One region of the Virgibacillus sp. L01 genome, then DNA from elsewhere that is predicted to be linked to it. Evidence: riboswitches for the same ligand, from Rfam matches in the RefSeq annotation. Region 1 holds a riboswitch; each other region holds the start of a gene.

The links. Region 1 has a riboswitch for S-adenosylmethionine ahead of ACTWQM_RS05195 (homocysteine S-methyltransferase family protein). Riboswitches for the same ligand answer to the same signal wherever they lie in the genome.
Region 2: another riboswitch for S-adenosylmethionine. It lies ahead of metK (methionine adenosyltransferase); the one in region 1 lies ahead of ACTWQM_RS05195 (homocysteine S-methyltransferase family protein).
Region 3: another riboswitch for S-adenosylmethionine. It lies ahead of ACTWQM_RS04095 (aminotransferase class V-fold PLP-dependent enzyme); the one in region 1 lies ahead of ACTWQM_RS05195 (homocysteine S-methyltransferase family protein).

Annotation. Positions count from the first base shown of each region.
Region 1 is NZ_JBQQCP010000002.1:27,441-30,726, forward strand. Features, by position in the region: gene ACTWQM_RS05190 (5-methyltetrahydropteroyltriglutamate--homocysteine S-methyltransferase) at 1-660, opposite strand, end outside; gene ACTWQM_RS05195 (homocysteine S-methyltransferase family protein) at 712-1,761, opposite strand; SAM riboswitch class I at 1,841-1,947, opposite strand; gene ACTWQM_RS05200 (3'-5' exonuclease) at 2,796-3,286, shown strand, end outside.
Region 2 is NZ_JBQQCP010000018.1:16,015-19,300, forward strand. Features, by position in the region: gene pckA (phosphoenolpyruvate carboxykinase (ATP)) at 1-1,022, opposite strand, end outside; SAM riboswitch class I at 1,240-1,346, shown strand; gene metK (methionine adenosyltransferase) at 1,526-2,725, shown strand; gene ACTWQM_RS19710 (RNA polymerase sigma factor) at 2,841-3,286, shown strand, end outside.
Region 3 is NZ_JBQQCP010000001.1:898,702-901,987, reverse strand. Features, by position in the region: gene ACTWQM_RS04100 (homoserine dehydrogenase) at 1-18, opposite strand, end outside; gene ACTWQM_RS04095 (aminotransferase class V-fold PLP-dependent enzyme) at 74-1,834, opposite strand; SAM riboswitch class I at 1,932-2,050, opposite strand; gene rarD (EamA family transporter RarD) at 2,200-3,102, opposite strand.

The sequences.
Region 1 (3,286 bases):
TAACGCCAGGTCAATTAAATCTTCTCTTGAATATTTCCCCTCATTAAATGGGATATCTGGAGCGGATAGTCCAGCGATGTATACATCATCTAATTGCAGGTATCGTACACCGGCATCGTAAAATGCTTTGATCGCATCCTGGTAGGTTTTAATAATATCACTTGCATAGTCTTCGATGTTTGGATAGATATCTGTATTATGAATGCGAGCGTTAAAGAGCTGGTTAGGACTAGGAATAGCTTGCTTTACGAGTGCCCGTCCATCAACAATTTCGTTTAAATCAGTGAAATCTTTTAGGAATGGGTGGTCCGGATTAAATGAAACCTTACCAGTATTCCGTACGTCATATTTCTCTGTTTCCAATCCCTCGAATTGGTATCCTTGCTCAGGTACATATCCTTCAATTCCGTTTAGATGCTCTAGAAAGTCCAAGTGAAACCATGTACGGCGAAACTCCCCGTCTGTAACAACTTCTAAGCCAAGTTCAATTTGCTTATCAACAACACGCTTGATTTCTTTTGTCTCGACCTCTCGTAATTGTTCTGCTGTAAGTTTGCCTTCCTTGTATTCTAGTCTTGCTTTGTGTAAATTATCCGGGCGTAGTAAGCTTCCGACGTGCTCTGCTCTGAATGGTGGTGCTTTTGTTAATGATACTGACATGCAAATTCCTTCTTTCTGATTTTAAAAATTAATTTGTATTAGTTAAAATCTTTACGCTTTTAACCGGTAGTTCTGATTATGTTCTTGGAGTGTTTTATCTGTCCCGAACAAGAAATGCTTTTCCATGTCTGGGGAATATTTCGAGTTTACTGTTTTAACTCCTACAGCTTCAGCTACTGAACGCAGCATTGCTGGTGAGGCACCGCAACAAAGGCCAATATAATTTATCCCGATGTCGTTTGCCTCTTTTGCCCAGGCTGCCAGTTCGTATCGGTTATGGTAAAGCGGGTCAAGTGCAGTCGGAAAAGTTGTTTCTAAAGGCAGATGGCAGCTGCATCCTCCATCCGGTAAATTAAAGAATGTCGGGTTTTCATCAGTAGTGCGGTATGGGATAGGAAGTCCACCCACATAGCCATCTACATTGTTACGTATGTCAGCAAGGTAAGGCTGCATTGTTTCAGGACCCCGGAAACAATTCATGCCCACAACCAGTGCGCCATTTTCAGAAAGAATTTTACATGATTCTTCTACAGTGTAGCCATCCCTTAATACATTTTCTCCCATTAGTCCGAACGTGATGACTGCTGGTAGGTCCTGTTTCAAAATTTCTTCCAGGGCTATTTGTGCCTCTTCATGGTAATAGAATGTTTCCCCATTAATGAAATCGACGCCCTCTTCCTTGCACCATTTTATCATTTCGGCAAAAATACCTCTGACTTTAGTCTTGGATTCAGGGTCTTCGGGATCGAAAATATTGGTATTTGAGATATTTCCAGCCACCAACGCTTCTTCGCTGGGATGTTCTTTAGCAACCTCTTTTGCTAAGCGGACAGCATTTCGGTTTAATGGCTCTAGTAGATCTTCTTTGCCAATAATACGCATTTTTTCCCTGTGTGCATTATACGTAAAGGCTAATACAACGTCTGAGCCTGCGTACATATAATCTCTATATGCCTGTTTAAGCGCTTCTGGGTTATCAAGTGCAACCTCTGGAACAAATGATCCTGCTTGCAAATACCCTCTACGTTCTAATTCAAATAAATACCCTTCTCCAACAATAACAGTTCCATCTTTTAAACGTTCTTCTAAATTACGCTTCAATCGTTTTCCTCCTCTTAAATAAAATAAAAAAGCCCACTTCTGAAAATAGAAGAGGGTTTGTTACCGTTAAGTATCACTCTCCTTATCTTCAAGCTTTAAGCATTTCAGCTTCTGGAATTAGCACAGTATTTAAAATCTGTTGCTGAGGTTTCAACGGGCCAGTCCCTCCACCTCTCTGGATAAGAAAATTATTCAATTTTGTATTATTGAATACAATACAACTCTTGCAAATGAATGTCAAGAATATTTTTAGCATTTGAATTAATTTCATCATTCAATAATAAAACAGTAAATCCAAACTATTTGTAATTTGCTATCCCTGTTGATTTCCACTGCAGGCGGACGCTTTCCATGGGCATGGCTTGAGCCTCCTTGCCCCGGCAAGAGGTATGCCGGCGTCGTCCGCAAAGGACGGTTTTTCATTTAGTCGCACTGCGGGGTCTCAAGGCTCATGCTCATTCCGCTTGGTTCAATCGCAAATACATTTGCTATTCCCGCAGGAGTTGCCGCCCTCCGTTTCAATCAATGATAAAAGTACTTTGAATGAGCGATTTTCCTTTTGATAAAACACATTTGTCCAAGCTTATATATTTTCAACTTCTCTAACTAAAGCTTCCGGTCGTTTAAATGTATAACACTAAACACAATTGTGCCCACGGATTTGCCGGATCCTCATTCCGCTATTTACCCTTTTTAGCCATATTTTTAACTGATATTGGGTAAATAACGGAACGAGGATCCGCTTCAAGCCTAACAGGACGGTTTTTCACCCATTTAACGGAACCACGATCCGCTTCATTACTTTGAGATTCACATTCCGATAACCTTTCTTCTCATTTCTGCCACTACCTCTCTAATAATCAACATAATAGGATCGGAATTGGATTGGACTAGATGAGAGCTCGAAATCAGTAGAATTCGCCTCAGGATCAGCGAAAATAAACACCATCAAAATTTAAATCCTTTTTCAGGGTTGTTTGAACGTGGTATATGTTAAAATTGCGTTAGAGAGTTGTTGTAGAGGAGGCCAATCCATGAATGTCGTATCCATTGACTTTGAGACGGCGAATGAAAAAAGAAACAGTCCCTGTGCGATCGGTGTTGTTGTCGCCAATGAAAATGGAATTGTTGATGAATTTTATAGTTTAATAAATCCAATGATGCATTTTAGTTCGTTTAATACGCGTATTCATGGGATACGAGAGGAAGATGTGGCAGATGCGCCGACGTTCGCAGAATTGTGGCCGACGCTCAGTGATTATTTATCTCATAACATAGTTATTGCGCATAACGCCAGTTTTGATATGAGTGTCATTCGAAATACATTGGATTACTTTAACCTTACATATCCTGAAATGGATTATCTTTGTACGGTGAATATTTCAAAAAGAATTTGGCCCGAGTTAAAGAATCATAAGTTAAATACGGTAGCTGGTTATCACGGCATTACTTTTGAGCATCACCATGCACTTGAGGATGCTAGAGTTGCTGCCAAAATTTTAATGAAGGCTTTTGAGACATACGA
Region 2 (3,286 bases), on a different contig from region 1:
GTGTTAGGATGACCAGCAATACTTGGTGAAGTAATATTATCAATATTTTCAAGTGGATAGGCTGCTCGTGTGTTTTCAGTTAATGATGTGTCATCATAATCAGGTAACCGTGAATCTTCTTCAAGAATTACATTTTCAAGTACTGAACCAAATCGAATAGCATTGTAAATTTGTGGTTCTTTATCCTGAGACAGATTGATACATTTTGCGTAGCAGCCACCTTCAATGTTAAAAACACCATTTGGACTCCATCCATGTTCATCATCGCCAATTAAACGGCGGTATGGATCAGCAGATAATGTTGTTTTACCAGTTCCGGATAGACCGAAGAACAATGCAACATCACCTTCCTGGCCAACATTCGCTGAGCAATGCATGGATAAAATGTCGCGTTGTGGCAATAGGTAATTCATTATCGAAAAAATGGATTTCTTGATTTCACCAGCATACTCGGTACCACCAATTAAAATGATTCGTTTTTTAAACGATATCAGGATAAACGTTTCAGAATTTGTCCCATCCACCTCTGGATCTGCTTTGTATGTAGGAGCAGACACAACAGTGAATTCGGATTGATGGGTCTTTAATTCTTCATCTGTCGGCGTAATGAATAATTGGCGAGCAAATAAATTATGCCATGCATATTCGTTTATAACCTCGATGGGCAAGCGGTACTTTTCATCAGCACCAGCATATCCTTTAAATTGAAATAGCTCTTCCTTGTTCTTTAAATAGGTGATAACTTTCTCGTAAAGTCTTTCGAATGACGCTTCATCTATTGCTTGATTCACCAAACCCCAATCGATAAATTCTTCACAAATATCGTCACGTACAATGAATTTGTCTTTGGGAGAACGGCCAGTATATTCACCAGTAGTCGCACAAACCGCTCCTGTTGCGGTTAGCATACCTTCTTTACGTGATAAAATCTTTTCAACTAAATTAGGTACAGCAAGGTTTTTTTGTAAATTATTATGCGAAAGTAAATCTTTTAAAAATAGTGATTGTTCCACCGTTTTCATTTGTAATACCTACCTTTTTGATGGATTTGTATGGAAAGGCGATAACGTTCAATTATCTAATTATCTAAATCTAATCATTAGTATAACACATTAATCAAAATAGTCCATACTAATAATGTGATTATTTATATGAATTTTTAGTGGCAATCGTGTATGTGACTAGCAAATAGTTGACATCGCAAGGCTATTTCGATACGATAATTGTCGAACGGACACTCTCTTATTCAGAGTTGGTGGAGGGACAGACCCTGTGAAGCCCGGCAACCGTCACATTAGTGAAAAGGTGCTAATCTGGTGCAAGGATGTATCCTTGAACAATAAGAGCGAAAGGCCACAATTCCTTTCCTCATGAATGCAGGGAAGGTTTTTTGTTTGCAGTTTGGAAAGTTTAAATTTTTTCGTACTGTATAAGCCGGGTTTTCTAATTAAAACATATTTTAATAATGGACATATACTGAAAAGATAGAGTTCCGTACCATAAGTTTAGGGGAGGATTTAGCCAAATGGCTTCGAATCGTCGGTTATTTACATCTGAATCTGTAACGGAAGGACACCCTGATAAAATTTGTGATCAGATATCAGATGCAATTTTAGATGAAATTTTATCAAGTGATCCAAATGCCAGGGTAGCATGTGAAACAACTGTGACAACAGGGTTAGTATTAGTGTCAGGAGAGATTACTACTTCTACATATGTAGATATTCCTGCTATTGTACGTCAAACAATTAAAGATATCGGATATACAAGGGCAAAATTTGGCTTTGATGCTGATACATGTGCAGTACTTACAGCGATTGACGAACAATCTGCTGATATTGCTGGTGGAGTGGACAATGCTTTAGAATCTCGTCAAGGTAAAATGAGTGATGAGGAAATCGCCTCAATTGGAGCGGGTGATCAAGGGCTTATGTTTGGCTTTGCCTGTAATGAAACAGAGGAATTAATGCCTTTAGCAATTTCGCTGGCACATAAATTGGCAAAGCGGTTAGCATATGCGCGTAAAGAGAACATATTGGATTACTTGCGTCCCGATGGTAAAACACAGGTAACTGTTGAATATGACGAACATGATAATCCTGTAAAGGTGGATACCATTGTTATTTCAACGCAACATCATCAGGATATAGCTTCAGAACAAATAGAGAAAGACTTGATCGAACATGTGATTCGTCCCGTTGTACCAGCGAATCTGCTGGATGAATCAACAAAGTATTTCATTAACCCGACAGGTCGCTTTGTTATTGGTGGCCCACAAGGGGATGCAGGCTTGACAGGTCGTAAAATAATTGTTGACACATATGGCGGCTATGCGCGCCATGGCGGAGGTGCGTTCAGCGGGAAGGACTCCACTAAGGTAGATCGTTCCGGCGCATACGCAGCTCGTTATGTAGCCAAGAATATTGTAGCAGCGGATCTTGCAAAAACGTGTGAAGTTCAAATAGCCTATGCAATTGGAGTTGCTGAACCGGTTTCCATTGCAATCGATACTTTTGGAACTGGTGTTGTGAGTGAAGAAGCTTTGGTTACAGCGGTTCGCAAGTTATTTGATTTGCGTCCAGCCGGTATTATTCGAATGCTCGACTTACAACGTCCAATATTCAGGAATACTGCAGCATACGGGCATTTTGGCAGAACAGATATCCTTTTCCCTTGGGAGAAAACAGATAAAGTAGAAGAATTGCAAGCATTAGTTAAAAAATAATAGGTGAAAGTAGAAAGGTATTGCTCATGCAATATCTTTTTTTATTTGGCGAAAACTTTTAATTGATTTTACTCGTATATATAGTAGGAACGTTTTGAAGGGAGTGTGTAAGTCATTGAATGAGAACGAGTCCAAACTTATTAAGAAAATAAAGAAAGGTGATCAGCAAGCCTTTAAGCGTTTATATGAAAAACACGTAGACTATGCACTTCGAACAGCCTACTCGATTACGAAAAACAGAAGCGATGCCTCGGACATTGTTCAAGAGACATTTATTAAAATCTACCGTAATATTGAATCTTTTGATGTGAAGCGACCATTTAAACCGTGGTTTTATCAAATATTATTAAATGAAAGCAGGAGTTATATATCGAAAAGGTCTAAACAGGCAATCAATATTGAATCGGATCGGTTACTCGACCAGTTACACCGTAATGCCGAGAACAAGCGGCAATATGATGAGTTGGAGCTGGGGCTGGATGAACTAGATGATAAGGATCGTACAATCCTGACATTAAAGTATTTAAATGGCTTTACCGAGAAGGAAATTGCCAAGATGCT
Region 3 (3,286 bases), on a different contig from region 1:
AATATTTATCGGTCTCATCTATTAAACCCTCCTCTTTTTTAAAAATAACCGCAGATCCCCCTGTTTTTTATTCTTACGCTTCTACAAGCACGCTTCCAGAGTTATTCCCTCGAATACGAACCGCTTCCTGGTAGATGTTTTTATTTGTAATCACAGAAAGCCCAGCAGCTTTCGCATGTTTCGCTGTTTCATCTGTATTTTTTGGATTTTCCACCCAAACTATTTTACCGTCCTTATTAGTAAATTGCTCAATTGTTTCTGGTGCTAGCGTATTGTTATAGGACAGTACGGCGTCAATTTCAAGTGGCACATCAGCTAGCTGTTTATATGTTTGTTCATTCAATAATGCTTGTTCCGATGAACTTAACGGCACAATTTGAAATCCTAACTGCTGTAATTGCTTTGTACTTTTATAAAAGGAACTAGATTGATCTTCTAATCCGCTAACCGCAACAACTTTTTGGCGGATACCACCATCTTTACGGTCAAAAGGTGATGATAAGAGCCATTTGACTGCATCTTCTTCTGTTACCTGGAATGATTTTGCTTCACCAGTAGCATTAGCAATTGCTTGGTCTAAATCAACTAATATATCATTGGTTGATTCAAGTCCAATAGAAAGTCGGACTAGCTCTTCCGTGACACCACTTTTAACCAGGTCTTCTTCACCTAATTGCTGGTGTGTGGTTGATGCTGGGTGGATGATTAACGACTTCGCATCACCGACGTTGGCAACATGTGACCAGAGTGTAACACCGTCAATCAATTTCCGGCCTGCGTCACGGCCACCCTTTATTCCAAACGTTATAATCGATCCATAGCCATTCTGTAAATATTTAGTGGCTAATTCGTGTGATGGATGATCCTGTAACCCAGGAAAATTAACCCATTCAACTGCAGGATGTTTTTGTAAATATGCTGCAACTTCTTCGGCATTTTTGTTATGGCGCTCAACACGTAAGTGCAATGTTTCCAGACCTTGAAGAAACAGGAATGCATTCTGTGGACTTAGGCAAGCACCTATATCACGCAGTAGCTGTACGCGCAGTTTGGTAGCGAATGCTGCTGGCCCAATATCGACATAGCGAAGGCCGTTGTAACTCTCGTCAGGTTCAGTGAAGACTGGGAATTTACCATTTCCCCAATTGAACCTGCCGCCATCAACGACAACGCCGCCGATAGTTGTACCATGGCCGCCGATCCATTTAGTGGCTGAATGTACAACAATATCTGCTCCCCATGTCAGTGGCTTCGTATTATAAGGAGTCGCAAATGTATTGTCAATGATTAATGGAACCCCGTTATCATGGGCAATTCCTGCAATTTTTTCAACGTCCAGCACATTGAGACTTGGATTTGTAATAATCTCTCCGAAAACAGCTTTTGTTTTTTCGGTAATTGCGGCACGAATACTCTCTATATCTGTACCATCGACAAATTTAACATCGATCCCGTAACGAGGAAGTGTGTTAGCAAATAAATTATATGTGCCACCGTATAGATTGCTGTCAGCAATGATTTCATCACCACTGCTTGCAAGATTTAAAATGGCCAATGTAATGGCTGACATCCCGGAGGAAGTTGCAACTGCGGCTACACCATCTTCCAGTAATGCGATTCGCTGTTCGAATGCATCAACAGTCGGGTTCATAATTCGTGAATAAATATTACCAGGTTCTTGTAGTCCGAAAAGATTTTGTGCATGTTCAGTATCCCGAAAAACATAGGAAGTGGTTTGATAGATGGGTACTGCACGTGATCCTGTTGCTGGGTCCGGCTCCTGACCACCGTGAAGTAACTGTGTTTCCTGATTGTGAAGATGAAAATTTGACATGATAAATTCCTCCTTTAAATTTTTCTGTATTCTGGAGGGAGAGGAGATAATAAAAAGCCCTCTTCCTAAGAAGAGGGCGTAGTATGTAACGATCCTCCCCTTATCTTCCAGATCATACTTGACCTGTAGGATTTAGCACCTTACTAAGCATTCTGAAAAGCTTTTAAGGTTGCTGGGTTTCACAGGGCCTATTCCCTCCACCACTCTCGATAAGAGATGTAACTTTATTGGCAGTTAAGAAAGCATAAATCCTTTCTTACTGTATAAATGTAACTAAGGCTTGGCGTTAAGCCAAGTTTTCTAAAGTTATTGAATATTATAAACGCAGCAATGATTGTACGTCAAGTGAATTCTGAAAATTATTTTTAATTTTTCTCCTTAAGCCGAACTGAGCTGCGATGTGCAGAAGCCATGTAAATAATTAGTGCTATCCAGATTAGTGCGAACGATATAAAATGCGCCAGTGAAAAAGTCTCCTGGTAAACGAAAACACCTAGAAGAAGCATGATAGTTGGTGCAATATACTGCAGAAATCCTATCATTGATAATGGAATTTGTTTAGCTCCGCTTGCAAACAATAACAGCGGGATCGCAGTAACAACACCAGCGCCAAACAGTAATAACCCAAAACTGGAAAACATTGAATCAGCTGCCAATGAACTGTCAGGAATAGATAACAAATAGATAAGAGCAATAGGGGTGACAATCAATGTCTCGATGGTTAAACCGAACATTGCACTGACATCGACTGTTTTTTTCAGCAAGCCGTAAATTGCAAAACTGAATGCCAGCAATAACGATACCCACGGGAAAACACCATAACTGATTGTCAGATTAATAACACCAACTGCAGCCAGCAGAAATGATAACATCTGCCCTCGTGTCAACGTTTCTTTTAGTACAATCATTCCTAGTAAAATGCTTACAAGCGGGTTTATGTAATAACCGAGGCTTGCCTGAATTACGTGTTCATTGTTAACCGCCCATATAAACGTAAGCCAATTGATACTAATGGCGATTGATGCGAATGTAATCCCGGTCAATTTCTTTTTATCGTTTAAAATAATTATGCATTCTTTCAGGAAGAGGTACCATTTTTGCACAACTATAACCACAATAATCATGAAAATAAATGACCATAATATGCGATGTGCTAATATTTCATCAGGTGGAACCTGGTCTATCAGCTTCCAATAAGCAGGAAGAAATCCCCATAATAAATAGGCGCCTGCTGCATATATAATTCCAATCTTATTGTCCTGATTCATTTTGAAAACCTCATTTCTACGATGTGTCCAGATTTGAGAAACACTACTGACATGCAGACTACTAAACTAAATAATTCAACCTTCACTGCCTAAAATAAACGCATAGACCTTGAAAGAATAAGAAAGGCTGAAGATACACTACTGAAGTTGACTTTGGATCAACGGTGAGTAGTTAATATAAACT